DNA from 4 places in the Pantoea sp. CCBC3-3-1 genome. Region 1 is predicted to be linked to each of the others. Evidence: predicted binding sites of a transcription regulator. Region 1 holds the regulator's gene; each other region holds the start of a gene.
What was found. The regulator Fur, encoded in region 1, represses iron uptake genes when iron is present. The targets are predictions, from matches to a motif close to ATAATAATGAGAACNACTATCAA.
Positions count from the first base shown of each region.

Region 2: a site for Fur is predicted at 4,444-4,466, ahead of fhuE (ferric-rhodotorulic acid/ferric-coprogen receptor FhuE). Genes of this name have one in related genera too.
Region 3: a site for Fur is predicted at 2,043-2,065, ahead of EHV07_RS08335 (TonB-dependent siderophore receptor). Genes of this name have one in related genera too.
Region 4: a site for Fur is predicted at 2,148-2,170, ahead of fhuE (ferric-rhodotorulic acid/ferric-coprogen receptor FhuE). Genes of this name have one in related genera too.

Region 1 covers NZ_CP034363.1:1,401,532-1,407,347, forward strand. The annotation lists gene EHV07_RS06670 (beta-N-acetylhexosaminidase) at 1-2,494, shown strand, start outside; gene fur (ferric iron uptake transcriptional regulator) at 2,561-3,004, opposite strand; gene fldA (flavodoxin FldA) at 3,379-3,909, opposite strand; gene ybfE (LexA regulated protein) at 4,051-4,332, opposite strand; gene ybfF (esterase) at 4,462-5,244, opposite strand; gene seqA (replication initiation negative regulator SeqA) at 5,489-5,816, shown strand, end outside.
Region 2 covers NZ_CP034363.1:2,409,681-2,415,496, forward strand. The annotation lists gene EHV07_RS11260 (diaminobutyrate--2-oxoglutarate transaminase) at 1-512, shown strand, start outside; gene EHV07_RS11265 (aspartate aminotransferase family protein) at 527-1,993, shown strand; gene fhuE (ferric-rhodotorulic acid/ferric-coprogen receptor FhuE) at 2,071-4,278, opposite strand; gene pmrB (two-component system sensor histidine kinase PmrB) at 4,841-5,816, opposite strand, start outside.
Region 3 covers NZ_CP034363.1:1,749,940-1,755,755, reverse strand. The annotation lists gene flgB (flagellar basal body rod protein FlgB) at 1-232, opposite strand, end outside; gene flgA (flagellar basal body P-ring formation chaperone FlgA) at 387-1,052, shown strand; gene flgM (flagellar biosynthesis anti-sigma factor FlgM) at 1,167-1,466, shown strand; gene flgN (flagellar export chaperone FlgN) at 1,471-1,902, shown strand; gene EHV07_RS08335 (TonB-dependent siderophore receptor) at 2,110-4,398, shown strand; gene EHV07_RS08330 (alpha/beta hydrolase) at 4,481-5,422, shown strand; gene iroC (salmochelin/enterobactin export ABC transporter IroC) at 5,504-5,816, opposite strand, start outside.
Region 4 covers NZ_CP034363.1:1,835,421-1,841,236, reverse strand. The annotation lists gene fhuE (ferric-rhodotorulic acid/ferric-coprogen receptor FhuE) at 1-2,030, opposite strand, end outside; gene EHV07_RS08775 (YncE family protein) at 2,404-3,489, shown strand; gene EHV07_RS08770 (FUSC family protein) at 3,537-5,597, opposite strand.

The DNA of each region.
Region 1 (5,816 bases):
GGGTGCCGACTGGGCCTCCTGTAACCGGGCTACCATTACGTTAACGAATCCAGGTCCGGCGATAAACAGTCGGGACTGGGCAATTTACATGTCTAACGTTCATCAAACGCTGAAGGTGGAAAACGACCAGTTCCGCATGGTGCATATCGTTGGGGACTTAACGCGACTGGAACCTACAGAAAAATTCAAAGGTTTTGCGGCGGGTGAATCGGTGGAAATCCCGATAATTAATGAATACTGGCAGCTGTTTATCACTGACGTGATGCCGCGCTGGTATGTCACGTCGGGGGATGCCAGGCCAAAAGTTATCACCAGCACTGATTCGGAAACACTAACGAATTTTGTCGAGCCTTTCGGCGATCGGTGGAAGCGTATTGCGGATGATAAAAATGTACTGATGGACGCTGCCAGCCGCTTTGAGAAAAACAGTGATGTGATCCCGCTTCCTGCTTCAGCGTTGCGAGGGCAGATTGTACCAACGCCATTACAGGTTAACATTCTGCCTGAGGATGCCGATCTGTCAAAGGGCGTCAGGCTTGATCTGGCTGCGCTTTCTGCTGATAAAGCGCTGGCGGTAAAACAACGTTTTGAGCTACTGGGACTGAAAGAGCAGGAGAAGGGCTATAAAATTTCCACCCGCATTGCGGGGGATACGTTGAGCAAAACGCTGGCGGTTGCGGGTGGTTATCATCTGACCATCGGCAAAGAAAAAGCGGAAGTGGTCGGTTACGATCAGAGCGGCGTGTTTTATGGTTTGCAGTCAATCCTCTCGCTGCTTCCTGCCGACGGCAGTGCGAAAATCGCCACTTTGCAAGCCAGTGACGCCCCACGCTTTGCGTATCGTGGCGTTTTCCTGGATGTGGCTCGTAACTTTCACAGCAAAGCCGCGATAATGCGCATGTTAGACCAGCTGGCGGCCTGGAAAATCAACGTGTTCCATTTCCATCTTAGTGATGATGAAGGCTGGAGAATTGAGATCCCCGGCTTGCCGGAACTGACCGAGGTAGGCAGTAAACGCTGTCACGATCTCAGCGAGCAACGCTGTTTACTGCCGCAGCTGGGTTCAGGGCCGGAAAGTGATAACAACGGTAGCGGCTATTTCAGCCGTCAGGATTATATCGCGATAGTGAAATATGCGGCGGCGCGTGGCATTGAAGTGATCCCGGAAATCGACATGCCTGCGCACGCGCGCGCAGCCGTCATCTCAATGGAGGCACGTTATAACAGGCTAATGGCACAAGGGAAAACCGCTGAAGCCTCCCAGTATCGTCTGGTCGATCCGACCGATAATTCGAATACGACTTCAGTACAGCTCTACGATCGTACCAGCTATCTTAATCCTTGCCTGGCTTCGTCCCTGCGCTTCACCGATAAAGTCATCAGTGAAATCCAGGCGATGCATCGTGAAGCCGGGCAGCCGATCAACACCTGGCACTTTGGCGGTGACGAGGCCAAAAATATTCGTTTCGGCACCGGCTATTCCGATATAAATAAACCTGTTGCGGGAACCGGCCTGCTCGACATGAGTAAAGAGGATAAGCCGTGGGCGAAATCACAGGTCTGTCAGGCCATGATCAAAGATGGCAAAGTCGAGGACATGGAACATTTGCCCAGCTACTTTGCGCGACAGGTCAGTCAGCAGGTGAAACAGCACGGCATTGGCAGAATGCAGGCGTGGCAGGATGGCCTGAAGGATGCCGAAAGTTCTCAGGCCTTTGCCACGGAGCACGTTGCGGTTAACTTCTGGGATACGCTGTACTGGGGCGGCTTTGATTCAGCCAATGACTGGGCGAACAAAGGTTATCAGGTCATTGTCTCTAACCCGGACTATGTCTATATGGATTTTCCGTATGAGGTGAATCCGCTGGAGCGCGGTTACTACTGGGGAACGCGCTTTAGCGATGAGCGTAAAATGTTCAGCTTTGCGCCGAATAACCTGCCACAAAACGCAGAAACCTCCGTAGACCGCGACGGCAAACCTTTTTCCGCGAAATCGGATAAAGCCTGGCCGGGCGCTTATGGCTTATCCGCCCAGCTGTGGAGCGAAACCGTGCGGACCGACGATCAGATGGAATATATGATCTTTCCTCGCGTTGTTTCGGTTGCCGAGCGGGCCTGGCATCGGGCTGCATGGGAGCAGGATTATCAGCCGGGCAGAGAATATATCGGTGGGGAAACAGCGCATGTTGACCACCAGGCGCAGCGAAAAGACTGGCAGCGATTTGCTAATCTGTTGGGGCAGCGTGAGCTGGCAAAACTGGATAAATCAGGTATTCACTACCGTCTGCCGGTGCCGGGCGCACGCATCGTTGCTGGCAAGCTGGAAGCCAACATCGCATTGCCAGGGATTGCTATCGACTACTCGCTTGACGAGGGAAAAAGCTGGCAGCGCTATGACCAGGCCGCGCAACCTGAGGTGAAGGGGAAGGCGATGGTGAGAGCGGTCAGCAGCGACGGCAAGCGCTTTAGCCGGAGTGAAACGCTGACAAACTGATTTACAAAATCTGAACAGCAGACGAAAAAAAACCGGTGAATTTCACCGGTTCTTTACTTGCACAGCTTACTTATCGTGCAGTGATTCGTCTTCGCGGCAGTCGCCGGTTGCGCAGTGACCATACAAATAGAGGCTATGGTTGCTGAGCTTGATGCCGTGACGTTCGGCGATATCACGCTGACGGGTTTCGATTGATTCATCGCTGAACTCGATCACTTTACCGCAGTCCAGGCAGATAAGATGATCGTGATGATGCTGCTGCGTCAGTTCGAAAACAGATTTACCGCCTTCAAAATTATGACGGGTCACGATACCCGCGTCGTCAAACTGGTTCAGAACGCGGTAAACCGTCGCCAGACCAATTTCTTCGCCCATATCGATCAGGCGTTTATATAAATCTTCCGCACTGACGTGATGGCTCTCTGGTTCCTGAAGCACTTCCAGAATTTTCAGTCGGGGAAGCGTGACTTTCAGGCCGGCCTTCTTTAATGCGGTGTTATTGTCAGTCATGCGGATATTGTCCTGTTACTTTGCTAGTCACTAAGTGGCTGAAAAGCCCTGAGCATCGGTCGACGCAAAAGCTGAGCGTCTCATTATAGAACTGATGCTTCGAAATAGAAACCACAGCGGGATTGCGCAACCGTTGAGGGAAGTAAGGATGAAAAGTCGTTACGTCCGGGAAAGCAAGTACCCATTTTCGCTGAGTTAACATTTCGCGCTGCCTCATCGCTGCCGCCGCCAGGGCGTAAGGCATATTGATGAGCTGGGTGACCGATGGCGTTATTCTACAGTTTTGCAGATGAAAGTTACAAATATGTACCTATTACTTCTATAGGAAAAAACAGTGACCCGATGTGAGATAGCTCGCACATCAGGCCCTTTCCTTATGCCTCAAGAATCTCTTTCAGCTGGAGTTCTTCATAAATCTGTTTGACCCACTTTTCGGTACGTTCGTTGGTCAACTCCGGCTGACGATCTTCATCGATGGCGAGGCCGAGGAAGTGATTGTCATCCGCCAGCCCTTTAGAGGCTTCAAAATGATATCCTTCGGTTGGCCAGTGACCGACGATGACCGCGCCGTTAGGCTCGATGATATCGCGGATAGTGCCCATCGCATCGCAGAAGTATTCTGCGTAGTCTTCCTGATCGCCACAACCAAACAGCGCAACCAGCTTACCGTTGAAGTCGATCTCTTCCAGCGTAGGGAAGAAATCGTCCCAGTCACACTGGGCTTCGCCGTAATACCAGGTTGGGATGCCCAGCAGTAAAATATCAAAGGCTTCAAGGTCTTCTTTGCTGCTTTTAGCGATATCATGAACTTCCGCAACCTCTTTACCGAGCTGCTTCTGGATCATTTTTGCAATGTTTTCCGTATTGCCCGTATCGCTGCCAAAGAAAATGCCTACGATTGCCATGATGTTAATAACCTCTTAAAACTTATAATGGAGGCGGCTAGCCTGCTTGTGTTAACGGCAATGATAGCAGACAGATTCAGGGGGATAAATCAGTAATCCGTCCGCATTTGTCGCTTTGTGCTTTGCCGCTGTATGAGCGTATTAGCGCTCAGGATGGGCCAGCTGGGCCATCACCATTTCTTCAATCAGCTCGCTGCGGCTCATATTACGCTGCTCGGCAAGCTGGTTCAGAGCATCAACCGCGTCACTGTTCATTTTCAGTTCCACGCGCTTCAGCCCGCGCACTTTATCACGCTTAAGCTGATTGCGTTTGTTGATACGCAACTGCTCATCACGCGTCAGCGGATTGGTTTTCGGTCGTCCCGGGCGACGCTCATCTGCGAACAGATCGATCGTGGTGCGGTCCGTGTTTTCTTTTGCCATAGAATCGTGATACTGAAAGGCTGGAGTTCTGATGGATTGAGCCATGATGTCACTGTCGTTGAGGCAGCGACAAAATTTTAGCGCGCCATCATACCCCAGTGAAAGTCGTGACGACAATGATTTAGCTTTTTAACAACCTTTTTGTTTCTGCTGAGCAAAAAAACGGCTGATAGCGCGTAAAACAGCATCAGGTTTTTCTGCATGCACCCAGTGACCCGCGCCGGCAATCACATGTGCGCGTGCCGCAGGGAACTGTTTCAGCAGTGCTTCACGATATTCCTCCGCCAGATAAGCGGAGAGTTCACCGCGAATAAACAGCGCCGGGCGTTGCCAGGCAGGCAGCGGTTGCCAGCCGATAATTCGATCATAGCATTGCCACAGCGCAGGGACATTAAATCGCCAGCGGCCTTCATGAAAGGACTTCAACAGGAATTGAATCACCCCTTCTTCATTGATTGTCTGGCGCATCAGGGCAGCCGCTTCGCTACGCGAGGTGACGCCGGCTTCGCTTACCGCATTTAGCGCCGCAAAAATCTCATCATGGTGACGGGTAGGGTAGGCGACCGGCGCAATATCAATTACCACCAGCTGTTCAACGCGTTCTGGTGCGAGGGAAGCCAGCGCCATTGCAATTTTTCCGCCCATCGAATGCCCAATAACCGCAAACTGCTCTACGCCCGCGTCATCCAGCGTTTCCAGCACGTCCTGAGCCATTTCCAGATAGTCCATTTTTTCAGAACGGGGAGAAAGTCCATGGTTGCGGACGTCCAGCTGGATCACCGGACGATCGTTTTTCAGGCTGCGGGCCAGAACGCCCAGATTATCCAGATTGCCAAAAAGGCCGTGAATCAGCACGACGGGCGAGTCAGAAACCGCAGATTGTTCAGATTGCAAGCGAGCATTCAATTTCATGGCAAAGTTCTTACAGTGGAAACGAGGGGTTAGGGTATCATGGAATCACGATTCTCTGCCGGACTGACCAGATGAATCATGACCCTCTTTTTGCGGCATATTCTGACTTTTGCTGGCAAACAGGGCTGGCGCTACACCCCGGCAGGATTTAACTTTATAATCCTCGTGTTAGAGTTGAACGATCGCTACCCACTTGAGGTGCGCCCGAATCAGCTCTTATCAGCAATAATCGTACTGGATCAAGATGAAAACTATTGAAGTCGACGAAGAGCTCTACCGTTATATCGCCAGCCACACTCAGCATATTGGTGAAAGCGCCTCTGACATTTTGCGCCGCATGCTTAAATTTTCCGCAGGCCAAAGCGCGCCGGCTGCGCCTGTCGCTGTTTCCAGCGCGACTGGCGAGAAAGTCGCAGCGCCTGTAAAAGAGGAAGCACGTCCGCAGGATCGCGTTCGCGCGGTTCGCGAGCTGCTGCTGTCGGATGAGTATGCTGAACAGAAAAAAGCGGTTAACCGCTTTATGCTGATTTTGTCGACTTTATACAATCTGGATCCCAAGGGATTTGCCGCCG
Region 2 (5,816 bases), 1.0 Mb from region 1:
TGATGTCCAAAGCTGTGGGTGGCGGTCTGCCGCTGGCCGTCCTGGGTATTAAGAAAGAATTTGACGCATGGGAGCCAGGCCATCATACCGGCACCTTCCGTGGCAACCAGCTGGCGATGGCGACCGGCCTGACCACGCTGCAATACCTGAAAGATAACCAGGTTGCAGATAAAGTGGCAGCGCAAGGTGAATGGCTGAAAGGCAAACTGGCCGATTTGCAGAAACGTTACCCGGTGATTGGTCACGTGCGTGGTCTGGGCCTGATGATCGGTATTGAAATCGTCAAACCAAACGAAGCGCAGGATCATATGGGTTGCTACCCGGCTGATGGTCAGCTTTCTGCCCTGTTGCAGAAGAAATGCTTTGAAAACGGTCTGATCCTGGAGCGCGGTGGCCGCCACGGTTGCGTGCTGCGCCTGCTCCCTTCTCTGCTGATTACCAATGCAGAGCTGGATATTTTCCTGGATAAATTTGAACACGCCCTGCTTGATGCTGGCGTTAAACCAGTCTGAGTGGAGTAAATTCGATGTCCAGGTCTAACCCTATTCTGGCAGGCTCGGCGCAGAGCACCGAGTCCTATCAGCAGGCGATTGCGCAGGCAAGTGAAGCGGTCGTGCAGTGGCTGCAACAGCCTGAGATGTATCAGGGCAAAAGCGTTGCCGAGCTGCGTGAACGTATTCAGCTGGACTTCAATCCTCAGGGCCTGGGCAACCAGGCCGCGATTGAACGCGCCGTGGAATATTTCCTGAAAGACAGTCTGTCAGTGCACCATCCACAGTGTGTTGCGCATCTGCATTGCCCGAGCCTGGTGGTTAGCCAGGCTGCTGAAGTGCTGATTAACGCCACTAACCAGAGCATGGACTCATGGGATCAAAGCCCGTCAGCGACCATTATTGAGGTCAAGCTGATTGAATGGTTGCGTACACAGGTGGGTTATCAGCCTGGCGATGCGGGCGTGTTTACCAGCGGCGGCACCCAGAGCAATCTGATGGGCCTGATGCTGGCGCGCGATGCGTTCTTTGCTGCACGCGGTCACTCCGTACAGCAGGATGGCATCCCAGGCGATCTGCGTAAGATCAAAGTGCTTTGTTCTGAAAACGCCCACTTCTCCGTGCAGAAGAATATGGCGTTGATGGGCCTGGGCTATCAGTCCGTTACGCTGGTGAAGACCGATCGCTTTGCTCGTATGGATCTGACCGATCTGAAAGAGAAAGTTGAGCAGGCGAAAGCCAACGGCGAGCAGATTCTGGCGATTGTTGCGACGGCGGGCACCACCGACGCGGGCGCTATCGATCCGCTGCGTGCCATTGCTGAACTGGCGGCAGAGCATCAGATTTGGGTACACGTTGATGCGGCCTGGGGCGGCGCGTTGCTGCTGTCTGAAAAATATCGTGATTATCTGGACGGTATTGAACTGGTAGATTCCGTTACTCTGGACTTCCATAAGCAGTACTTCCAGACCATCAGCTGCGGCGCATTCCTGTTAAAAGATGCGCGTCATTACGAGCTGATGCGCTATCAGGCGGCTTATCTCAACTCCGAATTCGATGAAGCACATGGCGTGCCGAACCTGGTGTCTAAGTCTTTGCAGACCACTCGCCGTTTTGATGCGTTAAAACTGTGGATGGGACTGGAAGCTTTAGGTCAGACCCAGTATGCCGAAATCATCGATCACGGCGTGACGCTGGCACAGCAGGTTGCAGAGTATGTGACCACGCAGGCCTCGCTTGAGCTGGTTATGCAGCCGCAGCTGGCAAGCGTCCTGTTCCGTTTCCGTCCTGCTCAGCTGGCAAACATCAGCGATGCCGCTATCGCGCTGCTGAACCAACAGATCGGCGACGCCCTGCTGGATTCAGGCCGTGCCAACGTTGGCGTAACCGAGCATGGTGGCGTGACCTGCCTGAAATTGACCCTGCTGAACCCAACGGTGACGCTGGAAGACATTAAGGTGCTGCTGGCGCTGGTAGAGAAAACGGCTCAGCCTTTGCTGTAATCTTTTCTGCGTTAAACAAAAAGCCGATAACAAATGTTATCGGCTTTTTTTATCGCTGCTTTTCAGTGCATCACTAATCAGAAGTGATAGCTGGCGGTCAGTGAGAAGTTACGCGGTTCGCCGTAGACGATATAGTTACCGACGTTGGTGTCGTATTCTTTATCAAACAGGTTGTTCAGGTTGGCCTGCAATGTGAGCTGTTTGGTCAGCTGGTAACGGCCAAACAGGTTCACCAGTGCATAGCTGCCCTGCTCTGCATGCCAGGTGCCGTTGCCTTCCGGTGCATCAACATCATCCCAGACGTGCGTCTGCCAGTTAACGCCGCCGCCAACGGTCAGTGCCTGCAACATTGGCAGACGATAGCTGGTAAACATTTTCAGCTGGGTACGCGGTAAGGTTGGGTTCACCGCTGTGCCATCGCGCTCTTCTGCAATATAGCGCGTGCCGCCGACGGTCATCTGCCAGTTATCGGTTATCGCGCCATTCACTTCAAACTCAACGCCACGGCTTACGGTACCTGATTTACCGACGTAAGCGGTATCGTTAGAGCCTGCGATAGTTTGGTTGGTGCTTTGCGCCACGTTATCCAGTTCTGAGCGGAAAACGGTCAGTGAGGTGGTCAGGCGGCTGTTAAACCAGTCTGATTTCAGGCCCGCTTCGTAGTTTTTGCCCACCACCGGTGCCAGGTAGCTGCCGTTGATATCACGATAGGATTGCGGCTGGAACACAGAGGTATAACTGCCGTAGGCGGACCAGTTTTCGTCGATGTCATAGATCAGGCCAGCGTAGGGCGTAATGTTATTTTTTTCGACGTTTTCAGTCAGCGTGTTGGTGCTCCAGCGCGTATAGCGCGCGCCGAGGATCAGGTGCAGCGGATCGGCCAGTGAAATACGGGTAGCGACGTAGGCGGATTTCTGGCGCGTGGTGTCATCCTGCGACAGCGATCGTTCGCCCCAGTCAGTTTCTGGATACTGGCTGTTGTAGCTGTTGAAGTCGCCCAGCGATTCGGAAGAGATATTATCAAAGGCGCTGTAGTAGGTATTTTCCTGCTTGCTGTAGCTCACGCCCGCCATCAGTTCATGCTGACGACCAAACAGTTGATAAGGGCCGCTGGCAAACGTATCGACAGAATTTATTTTACGTTTGCCGGTGTTGTAGCCCGTGCCGCCAACGACCGGGTAATCAGCATAAGAGGAAACGCCGGCGCCGGTGTTTTTATCGAAGAAACCGTTGATATAGAGCTGTCGGCTGTCGAGATAGGTTTCGTTATGGGTGCCGTTCAGGGTTAGCTGCCAGCCGTTATCAAAGCTCTGCTTCAGCGTCACGAACGCTTTTTTACTCTCTTTGTCGTTATAGGCCCAGTCAGGCGCGGTATTAAATCCGCGACGGTAATGGGTCAGGCTGCCGTCGGTATACCAGCGCGGCGCCCCGCCCCAGGTTGGACTGTCGGCATTCACTTCCTGATATTCGTAGCCCACTGAAAGTAAAGTAGAATCCGTCAGGTCGGCATCGACCACGCCATAAATAAATTTCTTCTCGGCGCTGTAGCGCTCCACGAAGCTGTCGTTATCCTGATAACCGGCAACCAGGCGACCGCGAACGTTGCCCGACTCACTCAGCGGCGCAGACAAATCAGCGACATAGCGCTGTTTGTTCCAGCTACCGTAAGTCGCGGAAACGTCGCCGGTGAATTCTTTGCTGTCGGCATGCTTGCGCACCATATTAACCGCGGCGGAAGGATTCCCCGCGCCGGTCATCAGGCCGGTTGCGCCGCGCACCACCTCAACACGCTCATATAGCGCCGTATCGGTCTGGGAATCGCCCAGGTTCCAGCGCCCTTCAAAGACGGTTGGAATGCCATCGACCATATAGTTGTCGATTAAAAAACCGCGCGAGTAATACGTTTTGCGGTCCATATCCGCACCAGAAACGCTTTCCTGAATCGCGGTGGTGTTATTCAGTACCTGCCCCAGAGACTGAAGCTGCTGATCCTGCATGCGCTGCTTGCTGATAATACTGACCGATTGAGGAATATCACGCGCCGTCAGAGACATTTTGGTGCCGGCGTTAGTGACCGGCACGCTGTAATCGGTAGCGGCAGTGTCGCTGGCACTATTGGCCGTGGCGTCTACCGTCAGGGTCTGCTGTTCTTTTGTCACTTCTGCCGCTGAGGCGTGCGGCATTTGAATAGCGACAGCGACCAGCGCAGCGACGACGGAATAAGGCGTGCCGGTTTTGAGGCTACAACAGCTACTTTCCCTGATACGGTTTAAGTCAAAAAACATCTTATTTCCTCAAAAGAATTTTTATTGTGTTTTATTTAAACGCCTGTCGAATGGCGCTCAGCCACGCTTAACAACTCGCCGGACTAAAGGCGGCGATCCCCCTGTACCTGAAGAGGTTTTTCTGCTTTCCGCCCCGCGGGCACCCACAGAGACGCCAGTCCATAAATGCGAATGAGAACTATAATTTTTTTTATTTAGCATGTAAAAGATTATTAATGAACTTTTCAGGATTTTGTTAGTCCCCTGTTAAGCTCGTCTAAAGGTATGAAGGTTGAGTGAGTGGTGTTTAAAAGAAATAGATATGTATGTTGTAACTAAATATGGGCGGAGCCACCCGCTCTTCGCTGAACGTGTCGGCTGCCACGCCGGGTTCCGTCACAAAAGAATCCTCTTAATGTTTCCTTAATATAAACCTGAGAAACTCCTCAGACGACATAGAGGAGTTTCCGATGAAATCTGCACGCATCCGTCCGGCCAGTGAATATGCCACCGCGCTGTTTTGCGCCCTGGTGATCGTCTCTTTTCTGAAAATCTGGTTCACCACCTTTTAGCGCCCCGCTTCTCAGCCGCCAGAGGTAAAGGTTATCCTGGCGGAACAGCCATGCTGCTCGCGACGATTTTCAAGGAAAAAGTGAGCCTGATGCAGTTGGGCAATGCGGGTGACAATACTCAGTCCCAGCCCAATCCCGCCGTAACGGCTGTCCATACGGACAAAAGCTTTGGTCAGTTCGCCGCTTTTACTCTCATCAATGCCCGGTCCCTGATCTTCCACCACCATTGCTGGCGCAGGCTGATGATCAATCCGAAGCGTGATAACCGTTCCTTCCGGGCTATAGCGATGGGCGTTCTCAACCAGATTACGTAACAGAACCCGTAACAACGTGGCGTCGCCGCGAACGCTCACCGCTGTGGTAAAGTCCATTTTCAGGGTCTGCTGACGCTGTGCCAGCATGGTGTGCAGTTCATGCTCCATTGGGATCGCCACATCCTCCACCAGCGAGACGTTCTGATAATTACCGGAAGTGAACGACTGACCCACCCGCGCCAGCTGCAACAGCTGCGAAACGCTGTTGGTCATCTGATCCAGCCGTTGCAGCAGCGGTTTGACGTTAATATTATTTTTTTTCTCAATCAGTTCCAGATGCAGGCGAAGCCCTGCCAGCGGCGTGCGTAGCTCGTGCGCCACGTCAGCGGTGAACATTCTTTCACGTTCTATACTGGTGGTTAAACGAGAGACCAGCTGATTAATCGCCAGGGTAACGGCATCCACTTCATTAACCGACCGGCGAAGATTGATCGGGTCGAGATCGTCGTCCCGGCGATTCTCAAGATGATGCTGAAGCTCATATAAGGGGCGGGTGATCCATTTCACCGCCTGATAGCAAATCAGCAGCGTCATGGCGATCATAATCAGGCTGGGCAAGGCCAGACTCGCTACCGCTTCATGGATCTCTTTCTCAACATGCTTGTGCTGATCGTGCTTGTGAACTTCCGCATCCACCAGCAGCTGAATTTGTTCTTTGCTTTCATGCCACAGC
Region 3 (5,816 bases), 350 kb from region 1:
GTGATTGTCCCGCGATATGGCGAGATGACGTCACCGCCATCGACATGCCCGCACCCTGCGACCGCCCCTGCTCCATTACCTTGTTCATCTGGCTGGCGAAATCGATATCGCGCGCCTGATAACCTGGGGTATCCGCATTGGCGATATTCGATGCCAGGATTTCCTGCCGCTGGGCACGCAGATTTAACGCTTCTGTGTTAAACCGCAGTGCTGCATCCAGTTTGTCGAGCATGCTTCCTCCGCAATATGAAAATTCAGTGAGGAGAGAATAACCTTCTCGGATTATTCCGATCGTTTGAATAGCGCTAAAAATCGTCGTTAATTTGCGCCTTGACATTGCAGCCCCGTGCGTAGAATTGCTGCCATGTTGTACGGGGGATAAAGCAATGCGTGGTGTGAACTTCTTTCTGATGGGGCTGAGCCTGGTGACGATGTCAGTCAGCGCGGCCGATTTAACCGCTCAGCTCACTGATTTTTTTAAAGCTCGCTATGGGGAAAACGGCACGGGTGCCGATACCCTGACCGTGGTGGTGAAAACGCCGCAGGCGCAGTGGCCCACGTGTGAAGCGCCGCAATTCTCCTTACCGGGCAATAGCCGGATGTGGGGCAACTTAAGCGTGGCCGCAAATTGCGATCGGAACCGTCGCTATATTCAGGTACAGATTCAGGTTACAGGTGATTATCTGGTTGCTGCGCGCATGGTCGCTCGCGGTACTGCCATTACCGCAGATGATGTGAAAACAGCCCATGGTCGACTGGACACGCTGCCCGCAATGGCCGTGACCTCGATGACCGACGTCGTTGACGCGGTGACGCTGCGGGATATCCCTCCCGGCCAGCCGCTAACAAAGATGATGGTCCGCCAGCCGTGGAAGGTTAAAGCGGGCGATAACGTGAACGTTACCGCCAGCGGCGACGGATTTAACGTGACCAGTGAGGGTCGGGCGATGAATAATGCCACCGCCGCACAGCTGGTCCGGGTAAGATTAAACTCCGGGCAGATTGTCAGCGGCAAAGTAGGCGGGGATGGGAATATTCTTATATCGTTATAAAGCGCTTATAAAGCCCTAAAGATGACCTCATCTCTGCCGATAGTGTAAATAACAGACGCAATACACTTATCTTATTATCAGGCAACAGATCGCCTGAGCATACAGGAGTCAGATATGAGCATCGACAGAACTCAACCGATGAAACCGGCCAGTACGGTACAGCAGCGTGAGACTAACGAGGTTATCACGCCTAAAGCACGTCCGGTCGAGACGAAAACGACTGAATCCGCCGGTACTCAGGTAGTACTGAGTGGTGCACAGTCTCAGTTAACTAAAAACAGCGCGCAGGATATCAACACTGCCCGCGTTGAACAGTTAAAAACCGCCATCAAAAACGGCGAACTGAAAATGGATACCGGCAAAATCGCCGATGCTCTGATTCAGCAAGCTAAAGACTCTATAGAAGGTAAATAAGTCAATGAATAAGCTGCCAGGCGCCCTTGATAAAATGTTGGAAGTACTGACCACACTGGCTGAAGTGATGATGGCAGAGCAGCAGCAGCTGTCAGGTGGCCAGATCAACAGCAGCTTACTTCAACGCATTACCGAAGATAAAAGCTCTCTGCTCGGCACGCTCAATTTTATTGAGCAGCTGCGTCGGGATGCCGATAAAGAAGTGGGTGTTCATGCGCCTTACAGCAATCAGCCCGATCTGGCCCGCCGCTGGGCTGCGATTCAGGAGCAAACCGTAAGATTGCGCGATATGAATCTTCATAACGGTTTGCTGCTCAATCACCAGATCAGCTTTACCGAACAGGCGATTGAAGTGCTGAAACCACACCATACGCAGAAGTTCTATGGCCCAAACGGTCAGGCGACATCCAGCAGCTTTATTAGCCGTAAGGTGTAAGCCAGCGCATTACCTGCGCCCCACTTCCTGAACTGCTCCCGAAAAGTTGGTAATCAACTGAGTCAGGAGCAGTTTTTTTATGCTGAATAAACGAAATGCATTAGCCTTATCTCATCCTGCCGGAAAAGAGTTGATTGTAATTAATAATCATTCTCATTATAGTTTGTGTTTTCATTTATAGCACACAGGCAGGTGTTTAATACCATTATGAAAATTGCGTATAAATATTCTTTACTGGCTTCGCTTATTGCATGCAGTCAGGGATTTTCTCTGGCAATGGCCAATGAAAATACAGGGATTAAACAGCAGACCAGTAATAAAGAAAATAGTAACGAACTGGCTGTTACTAATAATAAAAGCAGCAGCGAAAATACGCTGGTCGTCACGGCCAGGGAACAGACATTACAGGCGCCCGGCGTCTCCATTATCGACAGTCAGGCCATTAAAAAGCATCCCATTCAACGTGACGTCGCTGAGATTATTCGCACCATGCCTGGCGTAAATCTTACCGGCAACTCCAACAGCGGTCAGCGCGGTAATAACCGACAAATTGATATTCGTGGCATGGGCCCGGAAAATACCCTCATTCTGGTTGATGGTATGCCGGTCGGCAGCCGTAATTCGGTGCGGTTTGGCTGGAGCGACGAGCGTGATACTCGCGGCGACACCAACTGGGTGCCGCCGGAAATGATCGACCACATTGAGGTTATCCGTGGCCCGGCCGCAGCGCTCTACGGCAATGGCGCAATGGGCGGCGTGGTAAATATTATTACCAAACCGACAACAGATGCCTGGCACGGTAACTTTAATACCTACCTCAATATGCCGGAGCATAAATCTGAGGGCACCACCAAACGTTATAACGCCAGCTTAAGCGGCGCGCTGGCGGATAATCTTACCCTGCGCCTGTATGGCAACTGGAATAAAACGCAGGCAGATGCCCAGGATATAAATGAAAGCCACACCACGCCGCGTATCGGATCCTATGCCGGATCTTATCCGTCAGGTCGCGAAGGCTTTATTAATAAAGATATCCATTCCGCCCTGCGCTGGGAATTTATGCCGCAGCAGGCGCTGGAGCTGGATACCGGCTTTAGCCGTCAGGGCAATCTCTATGCGGGTGATACGCAGAACACCAACAGCAATGCGCTGGTGAAGAAATATTACGGCAAAGAAACAAACGTGCTTTATCGTCAGTCGCTCAGCCTGAAATATACCGGGGCGTGGGATAACGGCGTGACCACCAGCAACTACGTTCAGTTTGAAAAGACGCGTAATACCCGGCTCAATGAGGGATTATCGGGTGGGATCGCCGGGATCTTCAGCCCCTCTGACGAAGGTTTCTCCACCATCACGCTGTATGACACTAACCTACATTCAGATGTGAATATTCCCTTCGACCTGTGGGTTAACCAGACGCTAACGCTGGGCGCGGAGATGAATCATCAGGCGATGCGAGATCCCTCGTCGAATACTGAATCTACCACGGCCGGAGGCTCGGTAGAGGGAATTGCTGACTCGGGGCGTAATATCTACAGCTCGGCCGATATCTATGGCCTCTACACCGAAGACAATATTGAACTGACGGATTCAACGCTGCTGACGCCGGGTATCCGTTTTAATCATCAGAGCATCACCGGAAGCAACTGGAGTCCGGCGCTGAATTTATCGCAGGAATTGGGCAGCGATTTCACTTTGAAGCTGGGTATTGCCCGTGCCTGGAAAGCGCCGAACCTGTACCAGACCAATCCTAACTATCTGTTATTCAGTAAAGGCCAGGGCTGCTATGACAGCGCCGGCTACTGCTACCTACAGGGAAATAGCGATCTGAAGGCGGAGACCAGCGTCAATAAAGAGATTGGCATTGAGTATCACCACGAAGAGGTGCAGGCCGGTCTGACCTGGTATCGCAACGACTACCACGACAAAATCGAAGCGGGTTATTCGGCGGAATACACCAACGGCACCTCGGATGTTTATAAGTGGGAAAACGTACCTAAAGCGGTGGTTGAGGGGTTGGAAGGGACGCTTAACTTCCCGATCGCCGGGTCCGTTTCGATGAAAAACAACTTCACTTATATTATCGAAAACCAAAACAAAACCACCGGCGATTACCTGTCGATCATCCCGAAATACACCATCAACTCGACGCTGGACTGGCAGGCCACGAACGATCTCTCCTTGCAGGGAACGCTAACCTGGTACGGCCGCCAGAAGCCGAAAAAATATAACTACAAAGGAGAAGCCACCTCCGGCAGCGAAACCCGGCAGGTTAAGCCTTATGCGCTGGTTGGCGTAAGCGGCACCTATGCCGTGACGAAATATATGGATGTCACGGCCGGTATTGATAACCTGTTCGATAAACGTCACTTCCGTGAAGGCAACGCCCAAAGCACCGGAAACGCGACAACAGGTGCATACCTGTGGGGCGCGGGTGCCAATACCTATAATGAACCGGGCCGCACTTATTATATGGAGCTGGGCCTGCATTTCTGATCCCGAAGCTGGGATCGGTTTGATAAAGCTGCGGGAACCGCTCCGCAGCATTCGAGAAAGAGTAAATGGTGAGAGTGTGTCAATGAGTTACCGGTTAAACCACAAAAACTGCCGCAATGCTTTACGTCTTGCCGCCTTCTTCTTTACCTTCCTGTTTGCCATAAAGAGTGATGCCAGACCCGATATGACCCCGCTTGGCCCCAATATCGCGGATAAAGGATCCCTGTTTTATCACTTCTCCGTTAACGAATTCGACTCTGCGGATGGCAAAAGGCATTACAAAGTCTGGACCGGCGTGCCCAATAAAACGCCGCCGCCGTCCGGCTTTCCGATCCTTTACCTGCTGGATGGGAATGCGGTGATGGACAGATTATCTGAGCCATTACTGAAGAAACTGTCAGAAAATAATCCACCGGTTATCGCCGCGGTAGGTTATCAGACGGTTGAGCCTTTTGAGCTTAACGCCCGATCGTTTGACTACACGCCACCGGTGACAGCAAGGGGTAAGCCTTGCCAACAGCAGCGCAGCAGAGAGTGCGGCGGCAGTATCATTTTCCAACATCTGCTGGAAGCGACAATCGCACCCGTTGCGGAACGAGGCTTGAACATTGATACACATAAACGTGGGGTTTGGGGACATTCTCTCGGCGGCCTGTATGTGCTTAACGCCTATTTGTCCTCGTCGTTATTTACTGTTTTTTATTCGACCAGTCCGACGTTAAACAGTGAATATGTTGATTTACTTAAAATGCTCGGGGCCGTCAACCGTCAGCAATACGACCACAAGCAGCTCTGGTTTATTGAAGGAAGTCCCGCCTCCAGCAAAAACCCGCAGGCACCCGCTGCGGATGTGCAGGATAAAATCCGCGCTACGCTGTCACTGCTTCACAAGGCTGGACTGCCTGCCGGGTATTGGTCCCATCCTGAACTCACGCATGGCCAGACGTTCAACGCTGGGTTCCAGCAGGCATTGCTGAATATGGCAGAAAATCCCGCCAGCAATGCACCACCGGTTCCCCGGTAAAGCGCGCCTCCGGTTTAGGCTTTTCAGCAGCCACCTCACCAGATAGCCTTTTTCTGATGAGGTGGCAGCAATATTACCGCTTCAGGATAATACCTCTTCAATTCCTTCTTCGATGGTCTGTGCCGCCGCCGTTCGGGATCCCTGGGCCTTGCCCGTACTTTCATGCCACAGACGTGCGTAAAGGCCATCCACTGCCAGCAGTTCAGCGTGCGAGCCATATTCGACGACGCGGCCTGCGGCCATGACGGCGATCCGATCGCATCGACAGGCGGTGGTGAGCCGATGCGCCACCACCAGCGCCGTACGTCCATGCTGACGAGCACCGTCGGCCAGCGAGGTCATTAGCGCCTCTTCAGAAGCGCGGTCCAAACGTGCCGTCGCCTCGTCAAGCAGC
Region 4 (5,816 bases), 430 kb from region 1:
AGGTTAGCCAGCGGATAGCTGCTCTGGTAAACGCGCTGCGTCTCGCCATCAGGGCCGGTGACGTCCTGGAAGGTGCGGTTTTGCCAGTTCATACCGCCGCCAATGGTCAGATCTGGCAGCCCCGGCAGACGGTAACGGCCAAACAGCTTGAATGAGGTTTGCGGCATATTGCTGTTAAAGCGGCCTGAAGAATCTCTCGCCACGTAGCGAGTCGCGCCAAACGTCATTTGCAGGTTATCGGTTACGGCTCCGTTTAACTCAAATTCCGCTCCTTTGCTCACCGCGCCTTTTGTAGCCACGTAGGCCTGTTCACTGCTGTTGTTAACAAAATTATTGCCATCCGTCTGGGCAGCATTCTCTTGTTCAATGCGGAACACGGCGAAATTTGACGTCAGACGGCCATCGAACCAGTCGGCTTTCAAACCGGTTTCATAGTTCTTTCCGGTCACCGGCGAGAGGTAGCCGCCGCTGCTGTCGCGCTTCGTTTGCGGCTGGAAAATAGAGGTGTAGCTGGCGTAAGCCGATAAGGTGTCGTTAAGGTCATAAACCAGACCGCCGTAAGGGGTCAGATTATTTTTCCGCATGTCGCCGCTGCTGCCGGTCGTGCTCCACTGGGTATAGCGTACGCCTGCAATTAAAGAGAGCGAATCGGCCAGCGAGAGACGTGCTGCGGTATAAGCAGATTTCTGCCGGACTACGTCATCGGCGTTCTGATACCAGTCGCCCCACTGTGGCTCAACGACTTCGCCGCTCCAGCTGTTGTTCACGCTGCCCATCTGCTCGCTGTCCAGCTCGCCATCTTCACTGTAGGTTTGGTTGTGCTGACGGCTGTAACTGACGCCCGCCATCAGCTGATGCTGACGCCCAAAGAGTTCAAACGGACCGCTGGCGTAAGTATCAACAGAATCGAGCTTGCGCGTTCCCCGGTCACGGCTGCCAAAACCGGTGGTGCCTTCGCCCGTCTCGGCATCCGGGAAGCCTTCGATATAAAGCAGTTTGTCGTTGAACGTTTCTTCCGCATGCGTACCGTTGAGGCGGAAATTCCAGCCGTTATCAAAATTATGGGAAAGAGTGGCAAAAACTTTACGCGAATTCAGATTGTAATGCGTCCAGTCGGCGGCAACGCTGGTGTTGCGGTTGAAATGGGTGCGCGTGCCGTCGCTATACCAGGTGGGCAGCCCGCCCCAGGTCGGGTTGCCGGTATTGCTTTCCTGATAGTCGTAGCCCAGTGAGGCCGTGGTGTTGTCGGTAATATCCGCATCCACCACGCCATACAGAAATTTTTTGCCTTTGTGATAACGGTCCAGCTTGCTGTCCTGATCCTGATAACCGGCAACCACGCGGCCACGCACGGTGCCTTCTTCATTCAGCGGCCCGGAAACATCCGCCACGTAGCGCTGTTTGTTCCAGCTGCCGTAGCTGGCATCCAGATTGCCGGTAAACGTTTTGCTGTCCGCCTGCTTGCGCACCATATTGACGGAAGCCGCCGGGCTGCCTGCGCCGGTCATCAGCCCGGTTGCGCCGCGCACCACCTCAATACGGTCATAAATGGCGGTATCCGAACCTGCATCGCCAAAGTTCCACGTATCGCTGACCGAGGTCGGGATATCATCGAAGGTAAAGTTCGTTATCTGGAAACCGCGTGAAAAGTAGGAAGAGCGTTCGCTGTCAATCACCTCGGTGGCTATGCCGGTGGTGTTATCCAGCACCTCGCCTACCGATTGTAAATTCTGATCCTGCATACGCTGTTTCGTTACCACGCTGAGAGACTGCGGGACATCGCGTGGCGTGAGCAGCATTTTGGTTCCTGCACGGGTGGTTTGAACCGCATAGTCCTGCTGCTCAGCACTGTTATCCGCACTGGCGCTCACGACCATATCTTGCTGTGCTGCTGTCGTGGTATCAATCGCCGCAGCGTGTGCGGGATGGATAACGGTTTGAATGGCCAGCGTCAGTAACGAAACGGTGAAGGTCTGTTTAATGGTCAACGTGCGTCCCGCCGCGTCGCCTTCCCTGCTTTTAAAAGACATAAAAACCCTTTGATTGTTTGTTATACGCAGCCCAAGGCGCTTCTTTTGTTATTGTCCTGCCACCAGCATCCCGCGCACACCCGCACGCTTAGGTATCGGTCAGGTAACAGGCGACTGATGAGAATCAGAATGATAATTATTTGCTTTACAGACGTCGCCAGCGTTATGCACTTAAGATGTAACAATTTGTTATTACAGCCTTCTCTGACCGTTACGCCGCCGTGTGACGGGCAGCGAGCTAACAACAAAATAGTCATCCAACGCCGAATGTTGCATTTACTTAGATTTTGTTAATGCGTATGATTCTCATTCTTTTTATCACGCAAAGGCTGGCAACGCCTTGCCAGCGTTAGTTTTTATTATCGGGGTTTACATGAAATCTTTGCTCAGTCAGCGTAAAGCTGTGGTTGCGCTCGCGGTTGTTGCCGCTTTCAGCCTGACCGCCTGTCAGGCACCAGCAGGCAAAACCGCCGCGCCAACGGCGGCGTCAAAACCCGCAGCGACTCAGGTTTCTCAGCGCCTTATCGGCAATGGCCTGTATGAAATGGCGGCGGTTCCCGCGGCTAATGCGCTGTATGTTGCCAGTGCACAATCGTTTAAGGACGTTAACGGCGGCGTGATCTACCGTCTTGATCCGACTTCACTGGCTGATAAAGGTGAAACCCATACCGATCTGAAAAACTTTGCCATGGCGACCGATCCTGACGGCAGCGTGTTCTACACCACCAATACGCTGGATGGCGGCGTCTCCAAGGTAGAGGCTAAAAGCGGCAAGGTTTTACAGCGCCTGATGTTCAGCGAGAAAGGCCCGGATGGCGATGCGTTAGGCGCGCGTGAAGTTTTCTGGCATGAGGGAATGCTCTATATCGGCGGCGTGGGCGATCCAGGATTGATTTGGGTGGTCGATGCCAAAACTATGAAGCTGAAAACGCGCATTCGCAATGCCGGGAAGTGGGTTACGGGCATCATCTGGTCTGCGACAACCGATCGGATTTATGCGGCAAACGGCGGCGGCGAGATCCTCGTCATCAATCCGCATACGCATAAAATCGAGAAGCGCCTGACCGCAGGCGATGGCAAAGCTTATCTGTTCCTCAACCTGGCGTCCGATCCGGCTACCGGACGGCTGTTCGTGACCGATGATTCCAAAGCGAAAACTACTCTGGTATTTGACGAACGCAGCGGCAAGGTCATTAAGCGCATTGAAGGCGACGCGCTGGGTATTAAATTCAATGCCAAACGCAATGAAATTTACATCAGCCAGCGTGAATCGAAGAAAGTCTTGCAGCTCGATGCCACCAGCTATGCGGTGAAAAACAGCTGGTCGTTCGACAGTCATCCTAACAGCCTGCTGGTTTCAGACGACGGTCAGACGCTGTATGTCACGTTGAAGCAAGATTTCAACAAGGACAATTCCACCAAAGGTCTGGACAGCGTGGCACGCATCTCGCTGAAATAATTTGCTGGATTTTGCTATCAGCACGGCGCCCGCGGGTGCCGTGCTTATCATGTTTTCAGCCGATCTTGCGTTACCCAGCGCTGTTGTGGAAACAGCAGCAGACGAATATTAAAGATGAAAAACATTGGCATAAAGGCGCTTTTGTCCAGCGTCGCCAGCGCTTCCAGCCTGAATAACAGCAGGTCCAGCTCGTCGAGCAAATCCTGATGCGGCCTGACCTGTAACGATTTCATCCGCCGTTTCAGATACAGCCCCAGCTCGTGAAACATCGCTCCACTGTCGATATGGTAATAGTCCAGCACTTCACGGTGACGCGCATAGAAGTCGTAGCAGTACGCGCCAAGCCAGGCTTCAGTAATCAGATTACCGCCCGCGTCTAAATCCGGATCGGGATCGAGTTTTTTTCGCGGCAGGATAATATTCACTTTATCCAGCTGGCTGGAAACAAAATGCTGTCGCGCCAGCAGCGATGCGGCGTTGCGCTCCACCTCTTTGATAAACCTCAGCAGGTCTCGCAGGCCTTTTCGCAATGCGCGTTTCGCGGTCCAGGCAGGACGCTTGTTGCGGATAATTGCAGTAATGATGACCGCAAACAGGATCCCGATTAATGAAGACATCGCCGCATTAGGTACCGAGGTATAGCTGGGCTTAAAGTGGTGGCTCATGCCGATAAAACCCGGGATTTGAATAGCGACACTCAGGCCAATCAGATTGGTTGAAGGTCGCGCAATCACCAGCCCAAGCGCAAACAGTACCGGTGCGAGGCAAATGATCAGCGCTTCAAAGGTGATAGCCTGAGGGATCAGCACCACCACGTAGAGTATGCTAATCACCAGCGCGATCAGCACCCCTTTAATAAAGCGCTTCATTGGGGTAATCGGGCTGTCCATACTGGCGAAAAACGAGCTGGTGATCGCCGCCATCATCGGCGCGGTTGCCCCATCCACCCAGCCGCTGCCGATCCAAAACAGACAGGAGAGAAACGTTGCCAGAAAGGCGGTAAATGCAGACAGCAGCACCAGCCCTTTATCAATATGCCTGCTGGCGCGCGCGCTTTTATTCAGCCGTGAATCGCCGGACACATCGCTGACAAGGGTACTGACGCTTTGATAAGCCCCGGCAATGCGCACGAAATCCACCAGCCGCTCCAGCAGACCCATCAGCAGCAGGCTCTCTTCCGTGTTCAACACGCCGTGATGCCAGGCCGCACGCAGCTGACGCAGGCTTTCGGCGAGGATTGCCTGAATTTCAGCTGTATCATTAATTTTGTCACCGGTATTCAGCCACAGCAAAAACTGTTGAAACGCCTGCGCGACGTATTCGGGGAAGCGGATCTGCTGCATGCCTAAAAGATTCAGCCGCACTTCGATAGCGGTTAGCGTCGGGATCAGATAGGAAAGATGCTGATACTGCACGCTGACCAGCCGGATCAGCTTCCGTGCCGCATCGCCTTCGTAGACATAGTGGGTAATCAGCGTTTCAACGTTCAGCGGAAAATTCGCCATCTGAATAAGAATATCTTCGCGCTCCAGCGATTTATCCTTTGGCATCACGGTAATCAGCTCGCTGCACAGCTTGCGGGCATTCTGATACCAGACGCTGACGCTCTGCTCCAGCAGGCTGCGCATGGATACCGGCAGGATCAGCTGGTGTACCAGCGTACTGCAAACAATGCCTAAGGTGATCTCTTCAATCCTGGAAATCACCGTTTCGGTGATCGACGAAGGCGAAAACACGTTGGGAAAGCCCATGATCGCCGCACTGTAGCCTGCCAGCATAAACACGTAGCTTTTTGGCGTCCGCTCGTGCAGAGAAAGGTATAAGCAGACCCCGACCCACAGCGACACGCACAGGCTGAACAGCATCGGATCCTGAACGGTTTCGGGATAGATCAGGAAAATAAATACCCCGCCCAGCAATGTGCCCAACAGACGGAATACCGCTTTCGACATCGTTGAGGCGGAGTAAAGCTGTGAGGTGACATAAACGGTGGTCAGTGACCAGGCCGGTTTTTCGAAATTAAGTTCAAGAGCAATAAAAAGTGCCAGGAATGCGGCCAGACAGGTTTTAGTTGAGAACAGAACTGCGTTTTTAGAAAACCACTTCATGATGAAAAGATCGTACCATTGCACGCTGCGTGGCGCGTATCCTGACAGAAGGTGTAGTTTCACGCTCTCAGATTTTTACTACAAGTTATTACAACAGTGCGGGAGTGTTTGAATAGTAAGGAAATTGATATTTCTTTAATTTTTACAATAAGTTGCGCACGCATTGCAAAGTTTTTACAGCTTTTATTCCCTACGGCACCCTGGCTTTATTGCTGAAAT